3 regions of the Brucella cytisi genome follow, and region 1 is predicted to be linked to each of the others. Evidence: riboswitches for the same ligand, from Rfam matches in the RefSeq annotation. Region 1 holds a riboswitch; each other region holds the start of a gene.

Region 1 (4,146 bases):
GCGGTTGCTGCGAAAAGCAGGCCGGTAGACAAGGAAAAGCCGACAGTCTTCATCGTCAGCATCTGGATGGCCAGACCGCCAATGATCCATGCCATCGGGGCGATCTCCTGATGCTCTCGCTCTGGAAAATCACCGCGAAGCGCCTCGAATACGGTCCAGATGGCAAGGCCGAACAATCCGGCTGCGACGACATAGGGAACGGTTTTCGGACCGACCGGCGAGTAGCTCGTCACGTCGTTTCCATAGGTTGTCGACCAGGCAATGGCGATGGCGACAGCGGCAAGAACAAGGGCGATGACAAGAGCGGCGAAATCTGGCGCCGCCCCTTCCGGGCGGCGCTTTTCCTGCGGTTCTGTTCCTGTCATTTGACGAGGCCGATTTCCTTGAGGATGGCTTCAGTCGCAGCGACGTCCTTGGCAAGCTGCTCCTTGAATGCCGGGCCGGCGAGATAGGTATCCGCCCAGCCCTTGTCTTTCAGAGCCTTCTGCCAGGATTCCGACTTCACCATTTTCTCGATATCGGCATTGATGGCAGCTTCCTGTTCGGCAGCGATGCCGGGAGCAGCGGCCACCATGCGCCAGTTCTGGATAGAAACGTCCACGCCGCCTTCCTTGAAGGTCGGTGCGTCGATGCCTTCCACGCGCTCGTCGCTCGAAATGCCAATGATGCGCAGCGTACCGGCCTTGATCTGGGCGTCGAATTCGCCATAGCCGGAAATGCCGACGGTTACCTGATTGCCGAGAATGGCTGCCAGTGCTTCGCCGCCGCCGGAAAAGGCGATGTAATTGACCTTGGTCGGGTCGACACCTGCTGCCTTGGCAAAGAGGCCAGCGGTGATGTGATCGGTGCCGCCCGCAGAACCGCCGCCCCACGAGACGGAGCCTGGATCAGCCTTCAGCTTTGCTGCAAGGTCGCCAAGGTTCTGGATGTCGGAAGAAGCAGGCACGACGATGGCTTCATATTCACCGGTAAGGCGTGCAATCGGCGTGATGGCGTCGAGCGTAACCGGCGATTTGTTGGTCAGGATAGCGCCGACCATGACATAGCCACCGACGATGAGCTGGCTTGGGTCGCCCTTGTTCTGGTTCACGAACTGGGCAAGGCCGATGGTGCCACCAGCGCCCGGAACGTTGATAACCTGCACGCTGCCGGAAATCTTTTCGTCCTGAAGCGCGCTCTGCATCGTGCGCGCCGTCTGATCCCAGCCGCCGCCTGGAGCAGCAGGCGCCAGCACCTTGTAGTCTTCTGCGGAAGCAGAGCCTGCCATAGCCAACGCCGCTACCGACGTCAGGGCCAGAATAAATCTACGCATATGTCCTCCCAGATAGAATGTATGCCGCCTCCCGGCGGACCTCCCCAAAGTCCCGCTCCTCTAGCGGGAGAAAACTACATGGAGATTAGCGAAAACAAATTCAATAGGCCAGCGCATGCGACGATAGTTTGGCCGCAATTTAAATAACGGGCTTTCGAATCGCTTGAAAACCGTGCGTTGGAAATAGCCATCGAGACCTGCTTGACGGCGACATCGGGTCAACGTAATAGTGTAACGACGGTTCCCCGACCGAGAGCGAAGGGGATTAATAGGGAACACGGTGAGGACGACCCGAAAAGGGGCCAAGACCGTGGCTGCCCCCGCAACTGTAAGCGGATTGCCGTTCATCCTCGTGACGTTGAAAGCGTCATGCCACTGTGCCGGAGAAGCGCGGGAAGGCAGATGAACAGCAGATATTCGTGAGCCAGGAGACCTGCCGTCTAGTGTTGTCCATTGTCACGGGCGGGGATGCCCGGAGCAGGAGCAGATTATGACAGATTTCCGCGTCGCAGGACGCATCCTTCTATCGTCATCGCATGATTTCGACATGTCCCCGGATATGCCTGTCCGTCTTCCGTATAGGATTTTTCCCGTCAGCTGACAGGGCGTCTTTCTCTCATCATTTCGGGGACTTTCATGAATATTCTCGGCAAGATGCCGTTTCGCGCCGCCCTCTGTGCGGTTGCATTTCTCTCAGGCGGTTTGGCTGCACAGGCAGCGGAAACGCAATATCCGCTAACGCTGAAAAATTGCGGTCGCGACGTTACCTTCAAGCAGGCACCGAGCCGCGCGGTTGCGGTTGGCCAGAGCAGCGCAGAAATTCTTTACAGCCTCGGTCTCGGCGACAAGGTTGTCGGCACGGCAGTGTGGTTCGGGCCTGTTCTCAAAGGCTTTGAAGAGGTAAATGCCAAGGTCAAGCGGCTCGCCGATAATGATCCAAGCTTCGAAAGCGTTCTAGCGCAGAAGCCGGATATCGTGACGGCGGATTTCCAGTGGCATGTCGGGCCGACCGGCATTGTTGCGAAGCCTGAACAATTCGAGGAACTGGGCATTCCGGCCTATACATCGCCGTCGGATTGCGTTGGTAAGGACAATTCCGGCGGTGGTGACGGCGTCCGCACGGCAGCGTTCAAGATGGATATCGTCTATCAGGAAATCACCGAACTGGCGGAAATCTTCAATGTGCAGGATCGCGGCGAGAAACTCGTCGCCGACCTAAAGGCGCGCGAAGCGGCTGCGCGTGAAAAAATTGGGGCTGCGGACGGAAAGCTTTCGGCTGTCGTCTGGTTCTCCAGCACGCAGGTCGATGCCGATCCCTATGTCGCAGGCAAGTTCGGCGCGCCCGCCTATGTTCTTTCGGCGCTCGGCATCAAGAATGTCATCAACAGCGAGGAAGAATGGCCAACGGTTGGATGGGAAACGATTGCAAAATCAAACCCTTCGATGATCGTTGCTGCAAAACTGGATCGCCGCCGCTATCCGGCAGACGATATCGCCGTCAAGCACCAGTTTCTTGAGAACGATGCGGTGACGAAGCTGATGCCAGCAGTCAAGGACAAACATGTCTTCGACATGGATGCGCAGTCGATGAGCACTTCGCTTCGCGTGATCGAAGGCATCGAAACACTTGCAGCCGATATTGCCGCCTCGGACCAGAACAAGTGACGGCGCGGGCAGCGACAACAGGCTTCAAACAGAAGGGAAGGGCCCGCTCCGGCGTGTTCTTCCTGGCCTTTTCGCTTGTCCTGCTTCTTCTTGCCCTTTGGCTCGGAGCGGCGATAGGCGAAACGGCGATACCACTCGATGTGGTTGCGAAAACCGTAGCCAATCGGGTGTGGAATGCCGGATATCCGCTCGAACCCATCGATGAAGGGATTGTCTGGAGCTATCGCCTCAGCCGTGCGGTTATCGCTGCATGTTGCGGCGCGTCTCTCGCAATATCCGGCGTTATTCTGCAGTCGCTGCTCCGAAATTCGCTCGCCGATCCGTATATTCTGGGCATTTCCGCCGGCGCCTCGACTGGAGCCGTTGCCGTTGCCATTCTTGGCATCGGCGCTGGCGTGCTGACACTCTCGCTTGGGGCTTTCATCGGTGCCATCGTTGCTTTCTGTCTGGTGTCCCTGCTGGCGCTGCGGGCGGGGCGAGGCAGCAGCGCTATCATTCTGGCGGGTATTGCCGGTTCACAGCTTTTCAACGCGTTGACGTCATTCATCGTCACCAAAGCAGCAAATGCCGAACAGGCGCGCGGTATCATGTTCTGGCTCCTTGGCAACCTTTCCGGCGTGCGCTGGCCCGATGTCACTCTTGCTCTGCCTGCCTGTCTGATCGGTCTTGCCATCTGTCTGTGGCATGCGCGTGCGCTCGATGCCTTCACCTTCGGAACGGAATCCGCAGCTTCTCTCGGCATACCGGTGCGCCGCGTCTACGTGGTGCTGATCGGTGTCAGCGCCATGATGACGGCTGTGATGGTTTCCATCGTTGGCTCTGTCGGCTTTATCGGTCTCGTCATTCCCCATGCGGCGCGAATGGTAGTCGGGGTCAGGCACGGCAGGTTGTTGCCCGCGGCGGCCCTTATCGGAGCAATCTTCATGATCGTCGCCGATATCCTGTCACGCATCATCATTCCGGGGCAGGTTTTGCCGATCGGTGTCATCACGGCTTTGTTCGGTGCACCTGCATTCGCCCTGTTACTTGGACAAAGGAGGGCGTCGTCATGATCCTCTCAGCATGCAATGTCGGCTGGTCGGCGGGCAATGTCGAAATCTTGCGCGATGTTTCGCTGGAAGTGGCGGAAGGTGAGTTTCTTGGCATCATAGGGCCGAATGGATCGGGAA
Region 2 (4,146 bases), on a different contig from region 1:
CATCCGTGTCACCGGCGGAAAGGGCTGACTATGCCGCGTTTCATCGCCGACACCCTCGATTCCCGTGCCAGTCATTTGCTGACGCGGGTCGTCCTGACCTTCGTTTTCTGGTCGAGCGGTCTGGCCAAGCTCTTCGATTTCGATGCCAATGCTGTGGAAATGGAGAGCTTTGGTCTCCATCCTGGCTGGCTGTTCAACAGCGCGACCCTGCTTTTGCAGATTGTCGGATCGCTGATGATCATCTTCAATCGTGGAACCTGGCTGGCTTGTGGCGTTCTTGCCGTCTTTACGATCCTGACCATTCCCGTTGCGCACCCGTTCTGGGCCAAGGAGGGAGAAGAAGCTTTCCGCGACATGACGGTGGCACTCGAGCACATATCGCTGATCGGTGGTTTGGCGATGGCCGCCATTCTATCGCGCAAAGTCTAAAGTGCTGGACGCACGGATTGCCGTGCCTGTACCTTGCCTGTCGTCTGATCGATAGGCAGGGAGGGCCTGGCATGGACGTGACGATCATAACGGGAGCATCGGATGGTATCGGCGCTGAAACCGCGCGGCAGATCGCTCGGCGCGACCGCGCCAGTGTTGCTGTGGTGCTCGCTGCTCGCAATGTGCACAAGCTGGAGAATCTTGCTACTGAACTGCGGCAACTGGGCAGCTCCACCCTTGTGGTGCCTACCGACGTAAAGGATCGCGCCGCCTGTATCGCTCTGATCGATAAGGCGGTTTCCGCCTATGGTCGCATTGATACGCTGATCGTGAATGCGGGCATGTCGGCCCATGCCAATTTTGCCGAGATCAAGCCGGATGATCTCGATTGGATGCATGACCTGATGGAATTGAACTATTGGGGCAGTGTCTGGCCTATCCATGCCGCACTTCCATATCTGGCGGCCAGCAGGGGGCGGATTGTCGCTGTCTCATCCGTGGCCGGATTGATCGGCGTGCCTGGGCGCACGGCCTATAGCGGAACGAAGTTTGCTCTGTCAGGCTTCTGCGAGGCCCTGCGCGCGGAACTGTACCCAAGCGGCATATCCGTGACAATCGTCTATCCGGGTGTCGTCAAAACCGACATTCGCAAGGTGGGCTATAGCGCAGACGGCAGCGCGCTGGGAAAGAGCGGTGTGCGTGAAGATGACATGATGCCGGTCGAAGAAGCTGTGCAGCTGATGCTGGAAGGCACGCAGGCGCGCAAGCGTGAGGTGCTGATGACACGCCAGATGCGCCTCGGACGCTGGCTGAAACTGATTGTCCCCGCAATGGTGGACCGCATGGCCCTCAAGGCCATCAAGCCGGAATTCAGACCGAAACCGATCAAACCCGCAAAATAGGCAGCTATGGTCCCTGGCGTTCACAGGGTCCCCAAATTGGCTCACTAATTTTACGCTATCGCCAACTATCCGTTGACGGGTTTTTAACTTCGGCTACTATATATAGTGTTCTAGGTTCTTTCGATTCGTTGAGTCGAAAGCTAAGACGGGAATCCGGTGCGTTTCATCCATGACGGATGCGGCAATGCCGGAGCTGCCCCCGCAACTGTAAGCGGAGAGTTTTGTCTATCACGTCACTGGCTTTGGCTGGGAAGGCGGACAGAACGTTGATCCGTGAGCCAGGAGACCTGCCTTGAACGAGTACGTCCACGGGCGGGGTGTCCGGTTGGCGCGCAATCTTGTGTGGCAAACTATTGCCTTACGGGTTGCTGCCCCGAACTTCCCGCTCATAGCTTCGGGGTGAAGTCCATGCCCAGTATATTCAGTTTCGGTTCCGGTCCTCCCTTCGAGGCATAGTTTGTTGCGGTCAGGCTGTTTATTTGCGGCTGGCCAATCCCGTGTCTCATGTCTTTCAACGCGCATCTTGCGATGCGCGAATGGCTCTTTGCGTCTCCCCCAATCAGTGAGGAAAAAATGAACGTCACCGTTTACAGCAAGCCCGCCTGCGTCCAATGCACGGCCACTACACGCGCCCTTGATCGCCAGGGTATCGAATATGAAATCATCGATATTTCTGCCGATGTCGATGCTTTCCATCTCGTTCAGGGCATGGGTTATCGCCAGGTGCCGGTGGTTGTGGCAGGAGAATCCCATTGGGCGGGCTTCCGGCCCGATATGATCAGCACTCTCGCCTGAAGGCTGCGGTCGCATGAGCCTGATCGTCTATTTCTCCAGCCGGTCGGAGAATACGCACCGGTTTGTTGAGCGGCTTGGCATGCAGTCGAACCGTATCCCGATGGACGGTTCGGACGGATTGCAGGTGCGCAAGCCATTCGTGCTCGTGACGCCCACATATGGCGGAGGCGGCTCCAAGGGCGCTGTCCCCAAGCCTGTGATCCGCTTCCTCAATGACGACAGCAACCGCTCCTTCATCCGCGGCGTAATCGCCGCGGGAAACAGCAATTTCGGCGAAGCTTTCTGTATCGCCGGCAACATTATTTCCGCCAAATGTCAGGTTCCCTATCTCTACCGCTTCGAACTTCTGGGAACCGATGAAGACATCGGCAATGTCAAAAACGGGATGGAACGATTTTGGACACGGTAGAAACGACCTTGATCCGAGAGCGCGAAGCACGGCAAGTGGCGCAGCAGGATGCGCCTCAAGCGGCAACTTCCAGCAGCAGCAAACCGTCAAAATCCTCGGACGGGCTGGATTATCACGCGCTCAACGCGATGCTGAACCTTTACGATGACGAGGGAAAAATCCAGCTTGATCGCGACGGGCAGGCCGCGCGGCAATATTTTCTCCAGCACGTGAACCAGAACACTGTCTTTTTTCATAACTTGCGGGAAAAGCTCGATTATCTGGTGGTCGAAGGCTATTACGAACAGGAAGTACTGGACCAGTATTCCTTCAATTTCGTACGCGATCTTTTCGACGAAGCCTATGCGAAGAAATTCCGGTTTCCGACGTTTCTCGGCGCATTTAAATATTACACCAGCTATACGCTGAAGACCTTCGACGGAAAGCGCTATCTGGAGCGCTATGAAGACCGTGTCTGTATGGTGGCGCTGGCGCTGGCGCGCGGCAATGAACAGCTGGCGCGCGATTTGATGGAGGAGATTATTTCAGGCCGCTACCAGCCTGCGACACCCACCTTCCTCAACGCAGGCAAGAAACAGCGTGGCGAACTCGTCTCCTGCTTTCTGCTGCGTGTCGAGGACAATATGGAGTCCATCGGGCGCTCCATCAATTCGGCTCTGCAATTGTCGAAGCGGGGCGGCGGGGTGGCCTTGAGCCTCACCAATATTCGCGAGGCGGGAGCACCCATCAAGCAGATCCAGAACCAGTCATCCGGCATTATTCCGGTGATGAAGCTTTTGGAAGATTCCTTTTCCTACGCCAATCAGCTTGGCGCACGGCAAGGCGCTGGCGCTGTCTATCTACACGCACACCATCCGGATATTATGCGTTTCCTAGATACGAAGCGCGAAAACGCGGACGAGAAAATCCGTATCAAGACCTTGTCGCTGGGCGTGGTCATTCCAGACATTACCTTCGAACTCGCCAAGAACAACGAGGATATGTACCTCTTCTCGCCCTATGATGTGGAGCGGGTTTACGGCGTGCCGCTGACCGAGATTTCGGTTACCGAAAAATATCGGGAAATGGTCGACGATGCGCGCATTACCAAGAAGAAGATCAACGCACGCGAGTTCTTTCAAGTGCTGGCCGAGATTCAGTTCGAATCCGGTTATCCCTACATCATGTTCGAGGACACGGTGAATCGCGCCAATCCGATCGACGGGCGCATCACCATGAGCAATCTCTGTTCGGAAATCCTCCAGGTGAGCGAAGCGAGCATCTTCGGCGAAGACCTGTCCTATAATTATCTCGGCAAGGATATTTCGTGCAATCTGGGTTCGCTCAACATTGCAGCAGCAATGGATTCGTCCGATTTCGGCAAGACCATTGAGACCTCCATCCGCGCCCTGACTGCAGTTTCCGATATGAGCCATATCGGTTCCGTGCCGTCGGTCGCCCGAGGTAATGATGAAAGCCATGCCATCGGTCTCGGCCAGATGAACCTGCATGGTTATCTGGCCCGCGAGCGGGTTTATTACGGCTCGGAGGAAGGCATCGATTTCACGAATATTTATTTCTATACGGTGACTTATCACGCGATCCGCGCATCGAACCTGATCGCGGTGGAAA
Region 3 (4,146 bases), on a different contig from region 1:
ACAGCCCAACCGTTGCTCTCGACGAGAATGTGCCCGCCAGCACGAGATCAGGTTTCATCAGAAAGACTTCTTCTGCCTGCGCATGGTTGACCGGAAGCTCCCAGGCTTTCACAGCCATGACGGATAGTTCCGGGTCCTGCGACAAGTAAGAAACCGATCGCAACTGGCCCTCATTGGCCAGCAACAATGCCAGCTGATCGGTGCATACGTTGATGGAAACGACGTGATGGGGAATGTCCCCCGCGTTCGCTGAATTTCGAACGAATAGGGCCAGCCCCGCCGCGAGGCAGAAGCTGGTTATCCAATTTGCGGACGCCCTTTTCATTCTCTGTTCAGCCTCAGAAATTCCGGGTCAATCCGACATTGATGGTGCGCCCCGGCGCAATATAGCCAGAGCTGGTCTGATAGTCCTTGTCAAAGATATTCTCGACCGAGAACTTCAACTGCGATTGCTTGTCGATGGAATAAAGTGCCACGAAATCAGCAGTCACATAGTCTCCGAGTTTCTTGCTGTTCGCAGCATCAGCGTAGCGCGAACCGCCATAGATCACTCTTGCAGTCAGATCGAGCTTTTCAATCGGCGTGAAATTGACCTCAGCCGCAGCCTTGAAACGTTCGCGATAAGGAAGATCCTTATCCGTATCGTCATCGATTGGCTGCTTCAGGTCGATAGAACCTTTGACGCCCCAGCGATCATCAAAACGATGCGCCAGCGTAGCTTCGAAGCCTGTAACCCTTGCACTTGCGACATTGTACGGCAGATAGGTTGGCGCAGTGCTCATAATCGCCTCGCGCAACCATGTCTGGTAGAAAGCCATATCAAGGCTTGTCGAAGCCGTGGCCTGCCAGTTCAAGCCGATTTCATATGATCGGGACTTTTCCGGCTGCAAATCAGGATTGGCGAAGCCCGGATAATAAAGCTCGTTGAAAGTCGGCGCCCGAAAACCCGTGGCATAGGATGATCGCAAAACAAGGTCCGGCAGAACTTCATAACTCGTACCGAGATTGTAGGTCACGACATCGCCGAACTGCCCATTATGGTCATAACGCAGCCCGCCATCGAAGCGCAGCGCCTCATACTCCAGCGAATACTGACCAAATACTGCAGCCAGATCGCGGCTGGTTTCATCATAAGCAACGGTGGTGTTGATCTCCTCGCGATAGGCTTCCACACCAGCGGTCACGGTGTGGTTGACCGTGCCGGTGTCGAAACTCTTCTCGGTCGAGGCAAAAACGCCATAACGCTTGGTTTCAAACCGGTCCGAACCGCTCACGTCTTTCCGGAAGTTACGGCTGTTGTCGATACCGGTGCTGAATTCCAGCGTGGATGACCAATCCGCCGTATGATCGATGCGTGTTCCGATCTTGCCCGTAAATGCGGTACTATCAGCCTGGTTTGGTGACGGTGCCTTGGCATCATACTGATTGCGCCCTCGGCTTAGGAGACCGTCTGCATAGATTTTACCCCAGTCGAAATCCTTCGACAGGGCAAAGTTGAACGAGCCCTGCAAGAATCCATCGCGGTCTGGTTCATGGCCATAGGCATCCGGTGTGGTGAAGTCATATCCTTGCGTGCCGGTTATGGCCGCACCAAAGGCATAGTCGACACCGTCATTGCTTCTTCCCTGTATGGTCCCGGAAGCATATCCACCCCATGGATGGCTGACACCGGTAGAAAGACTGCCGCACCACGAGCGCTCACCGCAGGCTCCGCCTTGCTTGGTGATGATATTGATCACCCCGCCCATGGCATCGGCACCGTATTGCGCAGAATGAGAGCCCTTGGCAATTTCAACACGGTCGATGGAACTCAGAGGAATGTTCGCAAGCGCAGTTGCTCCGGTTGTCGCCGACGCCGTGCGCGCACCATTGATGAGAACAACCGTCTGCTTGGAAGACATGCCACGCATGTAAATGTCCGACGACGAGCCCTGCCCGCCGTTCGTCTTTATGGAGATACCGCTATAGGACTTCAGCAACGATTGGAGATCGGGAGCAGCCGACCGTTCGATATCCGCTGAATCGATAACCGTTACAGATGAGGTCGAGCGCTGCAGCGAAGACGCGCGGCGCAATGGCGTAACCACGATTGTATCGAGGACGACACTGTCAGCACCATTCGGCAGACTTTGAGCAAGCGTCGTGGACGGCAGCGCAAGAACGCTGGCCGATACCAATAAAACAGATGATTTCAAAAGATGCATTTTTCCCTCAACCCGCCGAACCGAAGAACGATACCGGCTTTTCCTCGCACCGCAGGTTGAAGTGATCGTGGCACTGAAGGCCCTTCTTCCCGACGGCAACATTTCAACAATGTCACCGCCACGGACAGCCGCGCCTGGACACACCCCGTATCCATGCATGGGTGACCGGATACGGCAGGTCTCCTGACTTCCGGGTCTTCGCTTCCCCTCCGCCTTCCCGATCGCACCTAATGCTTTCAGTGGCTTTTACCGCTCACACGGCTGTGGAGGATAGCTCTCCGGTTACAGTTGCGGGGGCAGTCCCGGCATCAACCAGAATGGCTTCACCGTGTTCCCTTTTCATCCGCCTGAACAGCGGAACCGTTTCCTGAGAATTGCGATAGCAACATGGTTAAGGATTCGCAACTCCGCTGAAGCACAATCCGGCACAGAAAACTGAATCACATTCGCAAGGAATGGATTCAACCTCCCGATTTCAAAGAATTTTCTATCGCAGGAACGCACGGAAACGCTGGAGCGCGAAATAGAACAGCACAGAGCCGATGACGATCAGCGCCAGAAATTGCGGCCAGACGACACCGAGCCCTGCTCCGCGAAACAGGATCGATTGCGCCAATATGACGAAATGCGTATTCGGTGCTGCCAGCATGATTGTCTGGATAATTTCAGGCATGCTTTCGCGAGGTGTTGTCCCTCCCGAAAGCACCTGCAAAGGCAGAAGCACCAGCATGAGCAGCATTCCGAACTGCGGCATCGAACCAGCCGCAGTTGCCAGAAAGATGCCAAGGCTGGTCGTCGCAAAAAGCTGGAGCGCCGCACCAACGAGAAACAGCGATACCGACCCATAGATCGGAACGGCAAGCAGCCCCTGCACCACGAAAACCAATGCAAATGCCGAGGCAACCAGCACGACCAGCCCCATGGACCAAATCTTGCTGACCATGATTTCAACCGGCGTCACGGGCATAACCAATAGATGTTCTATGGTTCCATGTTCGCGTTCCCGAATGAGCGCCGCGCCCGTCAGGATGATCGATAACATCGTAACCGATGAAATCACATTGTTGATCGCGCCGAACCAGCCCTTGTTCAAATCCTGATTGAATCTCGCTCTGAGATTGAGTTCAACCGGCGTTTGTGCGCCACCGCGATAGCGATTTAGAAACTCGCCCACCTCACTCGACACAATCGACTGCACATAGCCGCCACCGGTAAAGGCCTGGCTCATTCGGGTTGCATCGACATTGAGCTGAATTGTCGGCGAACGACCCGCCAGAAGATCACGCTGGAAATTCGGCGGTATATTCAGAGCGAAAGTATCAAGCCCCTCATCCATCCGGGCATCCATTTCATAGGATGAAATCAGCTTCGGAGGCACGAAATATGGCGGATAAAATGCCGTCGTGATCCGGCTCGAAACCGGCGACTGATCTTCGTCGACAATCGCTATCGCCGCATTGTTGAGGTTTTCGGGCATTGCCTTCGATGCCGTATAGATCGCAAGCGTAAAGGCATAGACAATCAGGATCAGCAGCATCGGATCGCGAGCCAAACCACGCAGTTCCTTCACGCCAAGCTGGAATATGTTAGATATCCGCATCTTAGCTTGCCTGTTTCTTGAGAAGAACGATAGCGAGCGCCATGAGAACCGGCACCGCGATCAACAACGGCAAAAACGAACCTGCCAGATCGGCAAAACCCAGTGCCTTGGAGAAAACCCCGCGAGAAATGGTCACAAAATAAGTCGCGGGATAGATTTTACCGATGAACGCGCCCGCACCTTGCAGCGACGATACGGGGTCAATGATACCGGAATATTGCACAGCCGGAATGAGTGTCAGAAGTGCCGTTCCGAAGATCGCTGCAATCTGGCTGTTCATGAAGGTGGACAGCACCAACCCCATGCCGGTCGCAATTGTGACATAGAGCAGCGCCGCCAGCG

What was found. A riboswitch is a leader RNA that binds a small molecule or an ion and turns the genes downstream of it on or off. The one in region 1 is predicted to bind cobalamin.
Positions count from the first base shown of each region.
Region 2: linked by a shared signal. The riboswitch ahead of nrdH (glutaredoxin-like protein NrdH) and the one ahead of AAE521_RS24600 (ABC transporter substrate-binding protein) in region 1 are both predicted to bind cobalamin.
Region 3: linked by a shared signal. The riboswitch ahead of AAE521_RS12235 (TonB-dependent receptor domain-containing protein) and the one ahead of AAE521_RS24600 (ABC transporter substrate-binding protein) in region 1 are both predicted to bind cobalamin.

Region 1 covers NZ_JBCAUP010000038.1:1,819-5,964, reverse strand. The annotation lists gene AAE521_RS24610 (tripartite tricarboxylate transporter TctB family protein) at 1-365, opposite strand, end outside; gene AAE521_RS24605 (Bug family tripartite tricarboxylate transporter substrate binding protein) at 362-1,312, opposite strand; cobalamin riboswitch at 1,534-1,767, shown strand; gene AAE521_RS24600 (ABC transporter substrate-binding protein) at 1,949-2,977, shown strand; gene AAE521_RS24595 (FecCD family ABC transporter permease) at 2,974-4,029, shown strand; gene AAE521_RS24590 (ABC transporter ATP-binding protein) at 4,026-4,146, shown strand, end outside.
Region 2 covers NZ_JBCAUP010000022.1:37,688-41,833, forward strand. The annotation lists gene AAE521_RS19320 (MFS transporter) at 1-28, shown strand, start outside; gene AAE521_RS19325 (DoxX family protein) at 31-429, shown strand; gene AAE521_RS19330 (SDR family oxidoreductase) at 501-1,331, shown strand; cobalamin riboswitch at 1,427-1,640, shown strand; gene nrdH (glutaredoxin-like protein NrdH) at 1,905-2,126, shown strand; gene nrdI (class Ib ribonucleoside-diphosphate reductase assembly flavoprotein NrdI) at 2,140-2,535, shown strand; gene nrdE (class 1b ribonucleoside-diphosphate reductase subunit alpha) at 2,523-4,146, shown strand, end outside.
Region 3 covers NZ_JBCAUP010000011.1:117,046-121,191, reverse strand. The annotation lists gene AAE521_RS12240 (ABC transporter substrate-binding protein) at 1-325, opposite strand, end outside; gene AAE521_RS12235 (TonB-dependent receptor domain-containing protein) at 339-2,204, opposite strand; cobalamin riboswitch at 2,361-2,584, opposite strand; gene AAE521_RS12230 (ABC transporter permease) at 2,692-3,804, opposite strand; gene rbbA (ribosome-associated ATPase/putative transporter RbbA) at 3,806-4,146, opposite strand, start outside.